DNA from 3 places in the Pseudomonas paraveronii genome. Region 1 is predicted to be linked to each of the others. Evidence: predicted binding sites of a transcription regulator. Region 1 holds the regulator's gene; each other region holds the start of a gene.
What was found. Region 1 encodes sigma-54, which starts transcription at its own class of promoters, with help from an activator protein. Its sites were predicted from a motif close to ANTGGCATNNANNTTGCTNT; they were not measured.

Region 1 (4,164 bases):
GCGCTGCGCAGTTTGTCGCGTACTTCCTTGCGGTCGAGCATGCTGGCAATCTGCCGGAGCAGTTCCAGGTGTGCATCGGTGGCGGCTTGCGGGACCAGCAACACAAACAGCAGGTCGACCGGGGCACCGTCGATGGCGTCGAAATCGATGGGAGCTTTCAGGTGCAGCAGGGCGCTGACAGGTGTCTCGCAGCCTTTGAGACGGCAGTGGGGAATGGCGATGCCGTTACCAAAACCGGTCGAACCGAGTTTTTCACGGGCAATCAGTGCCTCGTAGACGTCTTGCTTCACCAGTCCAGGCACTTCTCGGCTGATTAGGTCGGCAATCTCTTCGAGGGTTTTCTTCTTGCTGCCCCCCAGCGCGTTCACAAGGGAACGGCGGGGGGTCAGGATGGTTTCAAGTCGGATCATGGGTGGGGAGTGTTAGCGGCCGGTGCCCTGAAGAAGGCTCTGCTGCTTTTCCTTATGCTTTTTGATTTGGCGATCCAGCTTGTCGGTCAGATCGTCAATGGCGGCATACATATCAGAATGCTCAGCATTGGCGACGACTTCTCCGCCGGGTATACGCAAGGTGGCTTCGATTTTCTGCTTCAGCTTTTCGACGGTCATAATCACTTGCACGTTGGTGATCTTGTCGAAATGCCCCTCAATTCGTTTGAGTTTTTCGCCGATATAGGTGCGCAGCGCGTCGGTCACTTCCAGCTGGTGTCCACTGATATTGACTTGCATACAGCTTCTCCTTCGTTGCCAGTGCATAAAGCGGCGGGTCGGAATACCCGCCACTGGAACGCTATGGCCTGCCCGTCACATCAAACGCTTACGCTCGCTGGAAGGCGCGATCCCAAGGGACTCGCGGTACTTGGCGACGGTTCGACGGGCGACCTGAATGCCTTGTGCCTCCAGTAAACCAGCGATCTTGCTGTCACTCAACGGCTTTTTCTGATTTTCCGCGGCAACCAGTTTTTTGATGATCGCGCGGATCGCCGTGGACGAGCATTCGCCGCCTTCGGAGGTGCTGACGTGGCTGGAGAAAAAGTACTTCAACTCATATATACCCCGTGGGGTATGCATGAATTTTTGCGTCGTCACCCGGGAAATCGTCGATTCGTGCATGCCCACCGCTTCTGCGATGTCGTGCAGAACCAGGGGTTTCATCGCTTCGTCGCCGTATTCGAGGAAGCCGCGCTGGTGCTCGACGATCTGGGTGGCGACTTTCATCAGGGTTTCGTTGCGGCTTTGCAGGCTCTTGATGAACCAGCGCGCTTCCTGCAATTGGTTGCGCATGAAGGTGTTGTCGGCACTGGTGTCGGCACGACGCACGAAACCGGCATATTGCGGGTTGACCCGCAGGCGCGGCACCGATTCCTGGTTCAGTTCCACCAGCCAGCGCTCGTTGTCCTTGCGCACGATCACATCGGGGACGACGTATTCGGCTTCACTGGACTCGATCTGCGAGCCCGGACGCGGGTTGAGGCTTTGCACCAGCTCGATGACGTGGCGCAGGTCGTCTTCCTTGAGCTTCATGCGGCGCATCAGTTGGCTGTAGTCGCGGCTGCCCAGCAGGTCGATGTAGTCGGTGACCAGGCGTTGGGCTTCAGCGAGCCAAGGGGTCTTGGCGGGCAGTTGGCGCAATTGCAGCAACAGGCACTCGCTGAGGTTGCGTGCGCCAATGCCGGCGGGCTCGAACTGTTGGATGCGGTGCAGGACGGCTTCGATTTCGTCCAGCTCGATGTCCAGTTCCGGATCGAAGGCTTCGAGAATCTCTTCGAGCGTCTCGTCCAGATAACCCTGGTTATTGATGCAGTCGATCAGGGTCACGGCGATCAGGCGATCGGTGTCGGACATCGGTGCCAGGTTCAATTGCCACAGCAAGTGGCTCTGCAGGCTCTCGCCGGCAGAGGTGCGGGTGGTGAAATCCCACTCGTCGTCATCATTGCTCGGCAGGCTGCTGGCGCTGGTCTGGTAGACGTCCTCCCAGGCGGTGTCCACGGGAAGTTCGTTGGGAATGCGTTCGTTCCATTCGCCTTCCTCCAGGTTATCCACCGTAGGGGCGGTTTCCTGGTAAGAGGGTTCCTGCACGTCGGAATTGGGTTTTTGCTCGACGTTGTCGGCCAGTGGGTCTGCATTATCGAAGTCGTCGCCTTCTTCCTGGCGTTCGAGCATCGGATTGGACTCCAGGGCTTCCTGGATTTCCTGTTGCAGGTCCAGTGTCGACAATTGGAGCAGGCGGATGGCCTGTTGCAGCTGCGGTGTCATCGTCAGCTGCTGGCCCATTCTCAGGACTAGCGATGGTTTCATGGCAGGGGCTTAACACCTTATTCGCCGGCGCAATGCGCCATCCACGACAGGGCGCGTGAGCGCCAAACATAAGCAAATTATATGCCTGATATCGGGGGCTTTGCCTAGAGCGCGGTAACAATAAAAATCCGGAGGTTTTCATTGACTCCCGCGCACCTTGGCGAACGGCCTGCCACCGCCATTTTCTAAAGGCAGGCTTACAGGCGGAACTCGTGGCCCAGATACACTTCCTTGACCAGTTCGTTGGCCAGGATAGTGGCCGAATCGCCTTCTGCGATCAGTTGCCCATCGTTGACGATATATGCAGTTTCGCAGATATCGAGGGTCTCGCGGACATTGTGGTCGGTGATCAGTACACCGATGCCCTTGGCCTTGAGGTGATGGATGATCTGCTTGATGTCGCCAACCGAGATCGGGTCGACACCGGCAAAAGGTTCGTCCAGCAGGATGAACTTCGGCGCAGTGGCCAGTGCGCGGGCAATCTCCACGCGGCGACGTTCACCACCGGACAAACTCATGCCGAGGTTGTCGCGAATGTGGTTGATGTGGAACTCCTGCAGCAGGCTTTCCAGCTCCTTGCGGCGGCCGTCGCGGTCGAGTTCCTTACGGGTCTCGAGGATCGCCATGATGTTATCGGCGACCGACAGTTTGCGGAAGATCGACGCCTCCTGGGGGAGATAGCCGATACCGGCGCGCGCACGGCCGTGCATCGGCTGGTGGCTGACGTCCAGGTCGTCGATCAACACGCGACCCTGGTCTGCCTGAACCAGGCCGACGATCATATAGAAGCAAGTGGTCTTGCCGGCACCGTTGGGGCCAAGCAGGCCGACGATCTGGCCGCTCTCGATCGACAGGCTGACGTCGCGCACGACCTGACGGCCTTTATAGGCCTTGGCCAGATGCTGGGCTTTCAGGGTTGCCATTACTCGGCCTTCTTCTTCGGCTGGATAACCATGTCGATACGTGGGCGTGGTGCGGTGACCTTGGTGCCGTTGGCACGACCGGCGTTGGCGACCTGCTTCACGGTGTCATAGGTGATTTTCTCACCTTCCGTGGAGTTGCCGTCGGGGCTCAGTACCTTGGCCTGGTCGAGCAGCACGATGCGGTTTTGCTGGGCGTGATACTGGATGGTTTTACCGTAGCCCTTCATTGGTGCGGTATCGGCGGGCGCCTGCTTCTGTTCGAAGTAAGCCAGGTTGCCCACGGAAGTCACGACGTCGATGTCGCCAGCGGGGGTGCGAGTCAGCGTCACCGTGTTGCCGGTGATCTTCATCGAGCCCTGGGTAATGATCACACCGCCGGTGTAGGTCGCGACGCCTTGCTTGTCGTCGAGCTGTGCATCGTCGGCCGAAATGTGGATCGGTTGCTGGCTATCGTTCGGCAGAGCCCAGGCGCTCACGCTTCCCAGTGCTGCGCCCAGACCGAGCAAAATAGGGAGGGTTTTAACGAGCCTCATACTGTCCTCTTACGTTCGATAGCAGGTGTATCCTGCTTTCTTTCAAATACGCTTTCATTCCCTTGCCAGTCGATACGCCGCCAGCGCCGTCGATTCTAACGTCTTGCTCGGTCTGCGCATATTGCTTCTGTGGGAATACGGTCATGCGACTGCTGGTAATGATGGTGTCGCGGTTCTGCGCGTCAGTCCGTGCGACGCGCACCGAGTCGATCAGTTCCACTTCGGTGCCGTCCGGGTTGACTTCGCCACGCTTGCTGGTGACGTGCCAGGGGAATTCGGTGCCGCGGTACAGATTCAGGTCGGGGTTGGTCAGCAGGGTGACTTCGGATGCCTTCAAGTGTTCGACTTTGTCCGATGTCATTTCGTACTGCACTTTGCCGTCAGGTAGGAACTGCACGCTGTAGGCATTGG
Region 2 (4,164 bases), 650 kb from region 1:
GGGGTTTAAGGCGCGAAACTGTGGCGTTCTGCCAGCTTCATCGGGAAGTTTCGAACCAAAATGGGCTGGGTCGGTGGGAAGGGTGCAAGCTGTCGCACCAATATAGTGCGATTTTGTGACGCTTGCTCAGGACGTGCCGAATTCACACAAATCAAATGTGGGAGGGGGATTGCCTCCTCCCACATTTTTGGATCGGGTTTACCGTTTTAGTTTTTGTAGATACACAGCTCGGCGGTCGCGCGGATCATCGCCAACTGCTGCATCGGCTCATTGAGCGGCTCATGCACCGCCTCGGCCAGCCATTGCGGGCACTGTGGGTCGGCGCGCTGCGGGCTGAAGTCGGCCAACTGCTGCAGCAGGCGTTTTTGCAGTTGGTCCAGTTGTGGGCGGATCTGCTTGATCAGGTCCGGGCGTGGATCGTCGGGGGCCTTGCCCTGGAACTGCCAGTCGGACAGATGGGCGTACTGCACCAATTTGTTCGCTTCGATCTGCGCCGAGAAAAATTGTTCGGCAGTGGCGGGGTCCAGCTTGTAGCTCGGTGCCAGGGCGACGACGCTGGCGATTACCTCTTGCTCGCGTTTCTTGTCTTCTACGGGCTTGTGGCTGTCCCACTTGCTCAGGGCGACCTGGTCGGCGATCGCCAGGCGTTCGGCGATGCTGTTGAGTAAAGGTTCGAGGCTGGGCGGCGCAGCGCTCGCACTGGCGCTGACGAATAACAGAGCGAACACAAGTCGACGGTTCAATGCTGATCTCCTTGTGGGAGGGGGCTTGCCCCCGATAGCAGAGTGTCAGTCAGCACTGGTATCAACTGATCCACGGCTATCGGGAGCACGCTCCCTCCCACCTTTTTGATTGGGTTTGCAGGTGCGGAATTGTGTAATTCCCGGGCAAAAAAAAGACCTCCCGAAGGAGGTCTTTTTCGATCACGCCACGTTAAGCGACGCTACCGGATCAGCAGCTGTAGTACAGCTCGTATTCCAGTGGGTGTACGAAGGTACGCACCTTGATTTCTTCTGCGCTTTTCAGCTCGATGTAGGCATCGATGAAGTCGTCGCTGAACACGCCGCCTTTGGTCAGGAACGCACGGCCCTTGTCCAGCTCTTCCAGGGCTTCTTTCAGGCTGCCGCACACTTGTGGGATCTCTTTGGCCTCTTCAGGCGGCAGGTCGTACAAGTTTTTGTCGGCGGCGTCGCCTGGGTGAATCTTGTTCTGGATGCCGTCCAGGCCAGCCATCAACAGTGCAGCGAAGCCCAGGTACGGGTTGGCTGCTGGATCCGGGAAGCGGGCTTCGATACGGCGAGCGCGTGGGCTGGACACGTAAGGAATACGGATCGAAGCGGAGCGGTTACGTGCCGAGTAGGCCAGCATTACCGGTGCTTCGAAACCTGGGACCAGACGCTTGTAGGAGTTGGTCGACGGGTTGGTGAAGCCGTTCAGGGCCTTACCGTGCTTGATGATACCGCCGATGAAGTACAGGGCAGTGTCGGACAGGCCGGCATAACCTTCGCCAGCGAAGGTGTTCTTGCCATCTTTGGCGATGGACAGGTGAACGTGCATACCCGAACCGTTATCGCCGTACAGTGGCTTAGGCATGAAGGTAGCGGTACGGCCGTAGGCAACGGCAGTGTTGTGTACGCAGTACTTCAGGGTCTGAACTTCGTCAGCCTTGGCTACCAGGGTGTTGAACTTCACACCGATTTCGTTCTGGCCGGCAGTGGCCACTTCGTGGTGGTGTACTTCGATGACCAGACCCATGTCTTCCATGGCGTTGCACATGGAGGTACGGATTTCGTGGTCGTGGTCGAATGGTGGAACCGGGAAGTAACCGCCTTTGATGCCTGGACGGTGGCCATGGTTGCCGCCTTCAACGTCCTGGTCGGACATCCACGAACCTTGTTCGGAGTAGATCTTGAACATGGAGCCGGAGATGTCGGACTTGAACTTCACTTCGTCGAAGATGAAGAATTCTGGTTCCGGGCCTACGAATACGGTGTCGCCGATACCGGTCGACTTCAGGTATTCCTCGGCACGCTTGGCGATCGCACGTGGGTCGCGGTCGTAGCCTTGCATGGTCGAAGGCTCGATCACGTCGCAGACGATGATCAGGGTTGGCTCTTCGGTGAACGGGTCCAGCACGGCAGTGCTGTCGTCCGGCATCAGGATCATGTCGGAAGCTTCGATGCCTTTCCAGCCGGCAATGGAGGAACCGTCGAACATTTTGCCTTCTTCGAAGAACGCGTCATCCAGCGCGTCGCGAGCCGGCATGGTCACGTGGTGCTGAGTGCCTTTTGTGTCCGTGAAGCGCAGATCAATCCATTTAACGTCATGATCTTTGATGAGTTGAACCGACTTCGACATGGTGTCCTCCGGGGTGGCTTCGGGCTGGGTAGTGGAGTTAGCCCTTAGAATGTGGGTGATGCCGGCGCGGATAGTCCGCCATGGCAACCTGCCTCACAAGAGAGCAAATTGCATGCCAGTGCGCCAACATGGCTTTTTTGCGTCAAAATGGCCCCTATAAAGGTGCAAACCGCTGAAACGGAATAAATAACGCACTGCAATGTGGCGTCGCTTTGCGTGAATGACCTGTTTTGGTGCGTTGCGTCGGCGATGCATATTAACTGGTTAAACCTTGAGCGATTTCCGCTATAATCCGCGCCCCCCTTTTTCGGCAGGCCCGGCGCGCGCTGTTTCCATGAAATTAATCGTTAAAGTCTTCCCCGAGATCACCATCAAAAGCCGACCGGTACGGATGCGTTTCATCCGTCAGTTGGCCAAGAACATCCGTACCGTGCTCCGCGATCTGGACCCGGCGGTGGTGGTGAGCGGTGTGTGGGACAATCTCGAGCTGGAAACCCGTGTCACCGACGCCAAGGCCTTGAAGGATATGACCGAACGCCTGAGCTGCATGCCGGGTATCGCGCATTTCCTGCAGGTGGACGAGTACCCGCTGGGCGACTTCGACGACATTACCGAAAAGTGCAAACAACACTTCGGCAGTGAGCTGGAAGGCAAGATTTTTTCGGTGCGTTGCAAGCGTGCCGGCAAGCATCCGTTCAGCTCCATGGATGTGGAAAAATACGTCGGCAGCAAGCTGCGTCGCGAGTGCGGCGCCGCCGGAATTTCCCTCAAAGCGCCGCAAATTGAAGTGCGCATGGAAATTCGCGACCAACGGTTGTTTGTGATCCACAGCCAGCACAATAGCATCGGCGGCTACCCGCTGGGCGCCCTGGAACAGACCCTGGTACTGATGTCCGGCGGTTTCGATTCCACGGTGGCGGCCTACCAGATCATGCGCCGCGGCCTGATGAGCCACTTCTGCTTCTTTAACCTGGGCGGGCGTGCACACGAATTGGGCGTGATGGAAGTCGCGCACTATATCTGGAAGAAGTACGGCAGCTCCCAGCGCGTGCTGTTTGTCAGCGTGCCGTTCGAGGAAGTGCTGGGCGAAATTCTCGGTAAAGTCGATAACAGTCATATGGGCGTAGTATTGAAGCGTATGATGTTGCGCGCGGCGTCCCGAATTGCCGATCAACTGCAGATCGACGCGCTGGTGACCGGCGAAGCGATTTCCCAGGTGTCCAGCCAAACGCTGCCGAACCTGTCGCTGATCGACTGCGTTACCGAAAAGCTGGTGCTGCGCCCGCTGATCGCCAGCCACAAGCAGGACATCATCGACCTGGCAGAACAGATCGGCACCGCCGACTTTGCCAAGCACATGCCTGAATATTGCGGGGTCATTTCGGTGAACCCCAAGACCCACGCCAAGCGCAACCGCGTGGAGTATGAAGAACAACAGTTTGATATGGCGATTCTGGAGCGTGCGCTCGAGAACGCCAAACTGGTCCCGATCGATCGTGTCATCGACGAGTTGGGCCAGGATGTGCAGATCGAAGAGGTCAGCGAAGCCCTGGCGGGCCAGATCGTCATCGACATCCGTCACCCGGATGCCGCTGAAGACGAGCCGCTGGGCATCGCTGGCATCGACGTACAAACGCTGCCGTTTTATGCATTGAACGCGCGTTTCAAGGAACTGGATAACAGCCGTCAGTACCTGCTGTATTGCGACAAAGGCGTGATGAGTCGCCTGCATGCCCACCATTTGCTCAGTGAGGGGCATGCCAATGTGCGCGTTTATCGACCGAGCTAAGAGCCCGGGGCTGTATG
Region 3 (4,164 bases), 2.6 Mb from region 1:
CAAAAACTGCTCAAGCAGGAGGGCGTCAAGAGCTGGACCTACACCCAATTCAAGGCACCGTTCCCGGTGACCGACCGCGATTCGATCCTGGAAATCACCACGGCCAAGGCCGCCGATGGCAGCGTGACCCGCACCCTGCTGGAAGTGCCGACCTATCAGCCGGAAGTGAAGGGCTACGTGCGCGTGGCCCAGGTCGAAGGCTACTGGAAACTGGTGCCTAAAGGTGCCAATGAAACCGAAGTGACCTACCAGGTACACACCGAGCCAGGCGGCAGCGTGCCCTCGTGGTTGGCCAACAAGTTTGTGGTGGACGCCCCGTTCAACACTTTGAAAGCCCTGAAGGAACGCGCTGAGAAGTAAGCGCGGTTGATCCGGTGCCTGCGACCTTGAGTGGAACGTTTAGCGAGCCCTCAAGGTCCAGATAGAGGTAAGCCCACACGCGGGCTTTATCGAGGAGGCACCGATGCAAAATTGGCAGATTACCTTCGTTGATGATCACGGCGTGCAGTCCGTGGAGCGATTCGCCTGCGAGCGCAAGCCCAGCCTCGAAGATGCGGCACACTTGATTCGCGACAAGCTGGTGCCGGTGGCCGCCGAACTGGACCTCAATGATCTGGACGGCCGCAAACCCGAGCCGACGGTCAAGATTCTCAAAGACCAGAACAGTATCCAGATCCTCGACATCTCTCCCGCCGCCTGAACATTCCCTGTCTGCCATTCAAGCGCCTCTGGTGGAGGTGATAGCTTCGCGCTACTCTGCAAGTGAGATCAGCGAATGAATCGCTAAGGTCTGGTCTTGTCAGCTACATGCTTGTTTTCCAGCGGTGATGTCATTGTCGTAGCCCCCGCGCCAGTACGGCGCCGGCTAGGGAAGCACGGAAAGTCTATCCATCGGTTTGAGGAGGACGTTTCATGAGCACAGCCTATCAAGAAGACATCAGCACCAACGTTCTGCGCCGCATGAAAGAGGGCGGCTTCGATTTTTCACGGTTCCACCCCATCGAGTTCTACGCCATTTTCCCGGACGAGGAACGGGCGCGCAGGGCTGCGGGTCGATTTCGTGGCGAATCCCTGAATGCCCAGGTCAGCGCGCGCGACGATGGCGCCTGGTACTTGGAACTGAGCAAGATCATGTTTGCAACCTACGACGGCATAGGAGACTTCGAGCAAGACTTTGAAGCGGTGGTCGAGCCGCTGGGCGGGATCATCGAAGGATGGGGCGTCAAGCAGGAGGTGCGTGGGTTACCCATGTAGCAGTATGAGAAACACAGCGTATCGGCTGACCTTTGGGTCGGCCGATTTTGTTTGTGGCGTCTGAAAGCGGGCGAAACTTGCGCTGTATTTTCAGGCAAAAAAAAGCCACCCGAGCAGGGTGGCCGAAAGGGAAGACCGGAGGAGTCGGTCGGTACACGAGGGCACACGGTACCGATTACGCGATGGATTGGGCTGTAGGACGGGTCCTGTTCAGCAGATGGTGGCGATTATCCGCAACGGTGGCCGGGCAGTGAAATCAACTCTGGCTATGCTGTTGATAGTCAAAGCCCGCATTGTGATGAAGCGTGCGGCCGGACGCTGGGCATTCTGCGCACCAGGATGGTGCGCTTAGCTGTCCGTTATTATTTAACTCACTGATTTTTAAGTGTTTATGCCGCTGGCACGGGCCTTGCGATGATTCTCGCGTCCGGGTGACAAGGAGTACGGCATGATCCGCACTTATTACGACGAAATGTACGATGGGGCAGGGCTGGTTCGCCCCCATTACCGCGAGTTCGCCCGCTGGTTGGCTGAAACCCCTGCTGAATTGCTGGCCCAGCGCCGGCGCGAAGCCGATTTGCTGTTTCACCGCGCCGGGATCACCTTCACCCTTTACGGGGATGAACAGGGCACCGAGCGCTTGATTCCCTTCGACACCATCCCGCGCAGCATTCCGGCGAGTGAATGGCGGATTGTCGAACGTGGCTGCATTCAGCGGGTCAAGGCGCTGAACATGTTTCTCGCCGACCTCTACCATGAACAACGCATCATCAAGGCCGGGATCATCCCCGCCGAACAGGTGCTGGCCAACGAGCAATATCAGTTGGCCATGCAGGGCTTGAATCTGCACCGCGATCTGTATTCCCACGTCTCCGGCGTCGATCTCGTTCGCGATGGCGACGGCACCTACTACGTGCTGGAGGACAACCTGCGGACCCCGAGCGGCGTCAGCTACATGCTCGAAGACCGCAAGATGATGATGCGCCTGTTCCCCGAGCTGTTCGCGGCCCAGCGTATCGCGCCGATCGACCACTACCCCAATTTGCTGCTCGACACCCTGAAAAGCTCGAGCCCCCTGGATAACCCGAGTGTGGTGGTGCTGACTCCCGGGCGTTTCAACAGTGCGTTCTTTGAGCATGCCTTCCTCGCCCGGGAAATGGGCGTGGAACTGGTGGAGGGCGCCGACCTGTTCGTGCGCGATGACCGCGTATTCATGCGCACCACCGACGGTCCCAAGGCCGTGGATGTGATCTATCGGCGCCTCGACGATGCATTTCTCGACCCGCTGGCCTTCAACCCGGACTCCATGCTCGGCGTCCCCGGCCTGCTTGCAGCCTATCGTTCGGGCAACGTGGTGTTGGCCAACGCGATCGGCACCGGGGTGGCGGATGACAAGTCGGTGTATCCCTTTGTCACCGAGATGATCCGTTTTTACCTGGATGAAGAACCGATTCTGAAGAACGTTCCGACCTTCCAATGCCGTAAGCCCGACGAACTGTCCCACGTACTGGCTAACCTGCCGCACCTGGTGGTCAAGGAAACCCAAGGCTCCGGCGGCTACGGCATGCTCGTCGGTCCGGCCTCCAGCGCGGCGGAAATCGAAGCCTTCCGCGCCCGTATCAAGGCCAAGCCCCATGCCTATATCGCACAGCCGACCCTGTGTTTATCCACCTGCCCGACCTTTGTCGAAAACGGTATCGCCCCGCGCCATATCGACCTGCGCCCGTTCGTGTTGTCCGGCAAGGAAACCCGTGTGGTGCCCGGCGGCCTGACCCGCGTGGCCTTGCGCGAAGGCTCGCTGGTGGTCAACTCGTCCCAGGGCGGCGGCACCAAAGACACTTGGGTGGTTGAGGACTGATGCCATGTTGAGTAGAACTGCCTCGGATTTGTACTGGATGTCGCGCTACCTGGAACGTGCGGAAAACCTCGCGCGCATGCTCGACGTCAGCTATTCGCTGTCGCTGATGCCCCAGGACGGACGCGGCGACGGTTTGCATGAATTGGCCATGCCGTTGTTGATCACCGGCACCTTGGAGGACTACCACGAACGCCACGGCGAACTGCACGCCGAACGCCTGCTGCACTTTTTCGCGCTGGACGCGGCCAACCCGGCGAGCATCTACAGTTGCCTCGGCGCTGCGCGGGCGAGTGCCCATGCCGTGCGTGGGCGAATCACCGCCGACATGTGGGAAAACATCAACGCCACCTGGCTGGATATCCGCGATATCGCCCAGCAGGGCTTGAGCCGCTACGGCATGAGCCGGTTCTGTGAGTGGGTCAAGGAGCGTTCGCACCTGTTTCGTGGGGCGACCTACGGCACCATCATGCGCAACGATGCCTTCCGCTTTATCCGCCTGGGCACGTTCATCGAGCGCGCCGACAACACCCTGCGCCTGCTGGATGCGCGCTATGAAATGGCCGGCGACCAGGCCGAAGCGGTCAGCGATGGCACGGCCCACGCGTACTACCAGTGGAGTGCCTTGTTGCGCGCGTTGTCGTCGTTCGAGGCCTACACTGAAATCTACCGCGACGCCCCCGGCGCCCGGCAAGTGGCGGAGCTGTTGCTGTTGCGTGCCGATGTACCGCGCTCGTTGCGGGCCTGCAGCGAAGAGATCGACCAGATCCTCGCCAGCCTGCCCGGCCTCAACGGCCGCCCGGCCCAGCGCCTGGCCGCCGAAATGGACGCACGCCTGCGCTTTACCGCGATCGACGAAATCCTCGAGGAAGGCCTGCACGCCTGGCTGACCGACTTTATTCCCTTGGTCCGCCAGTTGGGCGACGCCATCTACAGTTCCTACCTGGAGGCGGCATGAGACTCTCCATCAGCCACGAAACCACCTACCACTACGACGATCAGGTGCGCGCAAGCATCCAGTACCTGCGTCTTACGCCCCACGATAGCGAGCGCCA

Region 2: a site for sigma-54 is predicted at 2,459-2,478, ahead of glnA (glutamate--ammonia ligase). Genes of this name have one in related genera too.
Region 3: a site for sigma-54 is predicted at 1,651-1,670, ahead of U5A08_RS22320 (circularly permuted type 2 ATP-grasp protein). Genes of this name have one in related genera too.

What each region holds. Positions count from the first base shown of each region.
Region 1 covers NZ_OY817130.1:1,039,882-1,044,045, forward strand. The annotation lists gene ptsN (PTS IIA-like nitrogen regulatory protein PtsN) at 1-410, opposite strand, end outside; gene hpf (ribosome hibernation-promoting factor, HPF/YfiA family) at 423-728, opposite strand; gene U5A08_RS04600 (RNA polymerase factor sigma-54) at 804-2,297, opposite strand; gene lptB (LPS export ABC transporter ATP-binding protein) at 2,495-3,220, opposite strand; gene lptA (lipopolysaccharide transport periplasmic protein LptA) at 3,220-3,753, opposite strand; gene lptC (LPS export ABC transporter periplasmic protein LptC) at 3,740-4,164, opposite strand, start outside.
Region 2 covers NZ_OY817130.1:393,385-397,548, forward strand. The annotation lists gene U5A08_RS01695 (chorismate mutase) at 207-743, opposite strand; gene glnA (glutamate--ammonia ligase) at 952-2,358, opposite strand; gene thiI (tRNA uracil 4-sulfurtransferase ThiI) at 2,693-4,147, shown strand.
Region 3 covers NZ_OY817130.1:4,849,132-4,853,295, reverse strand. The annotation lists gene U5A08_RS22335 (START domain-containing protein) at 1-360, shown strand, start outside; gene U5A08_RS22330 (hypothetical protein) at 464-700, shown strand; gene U5A08_RS22325 (ribonuclease E inhibitor RraB) at 913-1,254, shown strand; gene U5A08_RS22320 (circularly permuted type 2 ATP-grasp protein) at 1,703-3,112, shown strand; gene U5A08_RS22315 (alpha-E domain-containing protein) at 3,117-4,067, shown strand; gene U5A08_RS22310 (transglutaminase family protein) at 4,064-4,164, shown strand, end outside.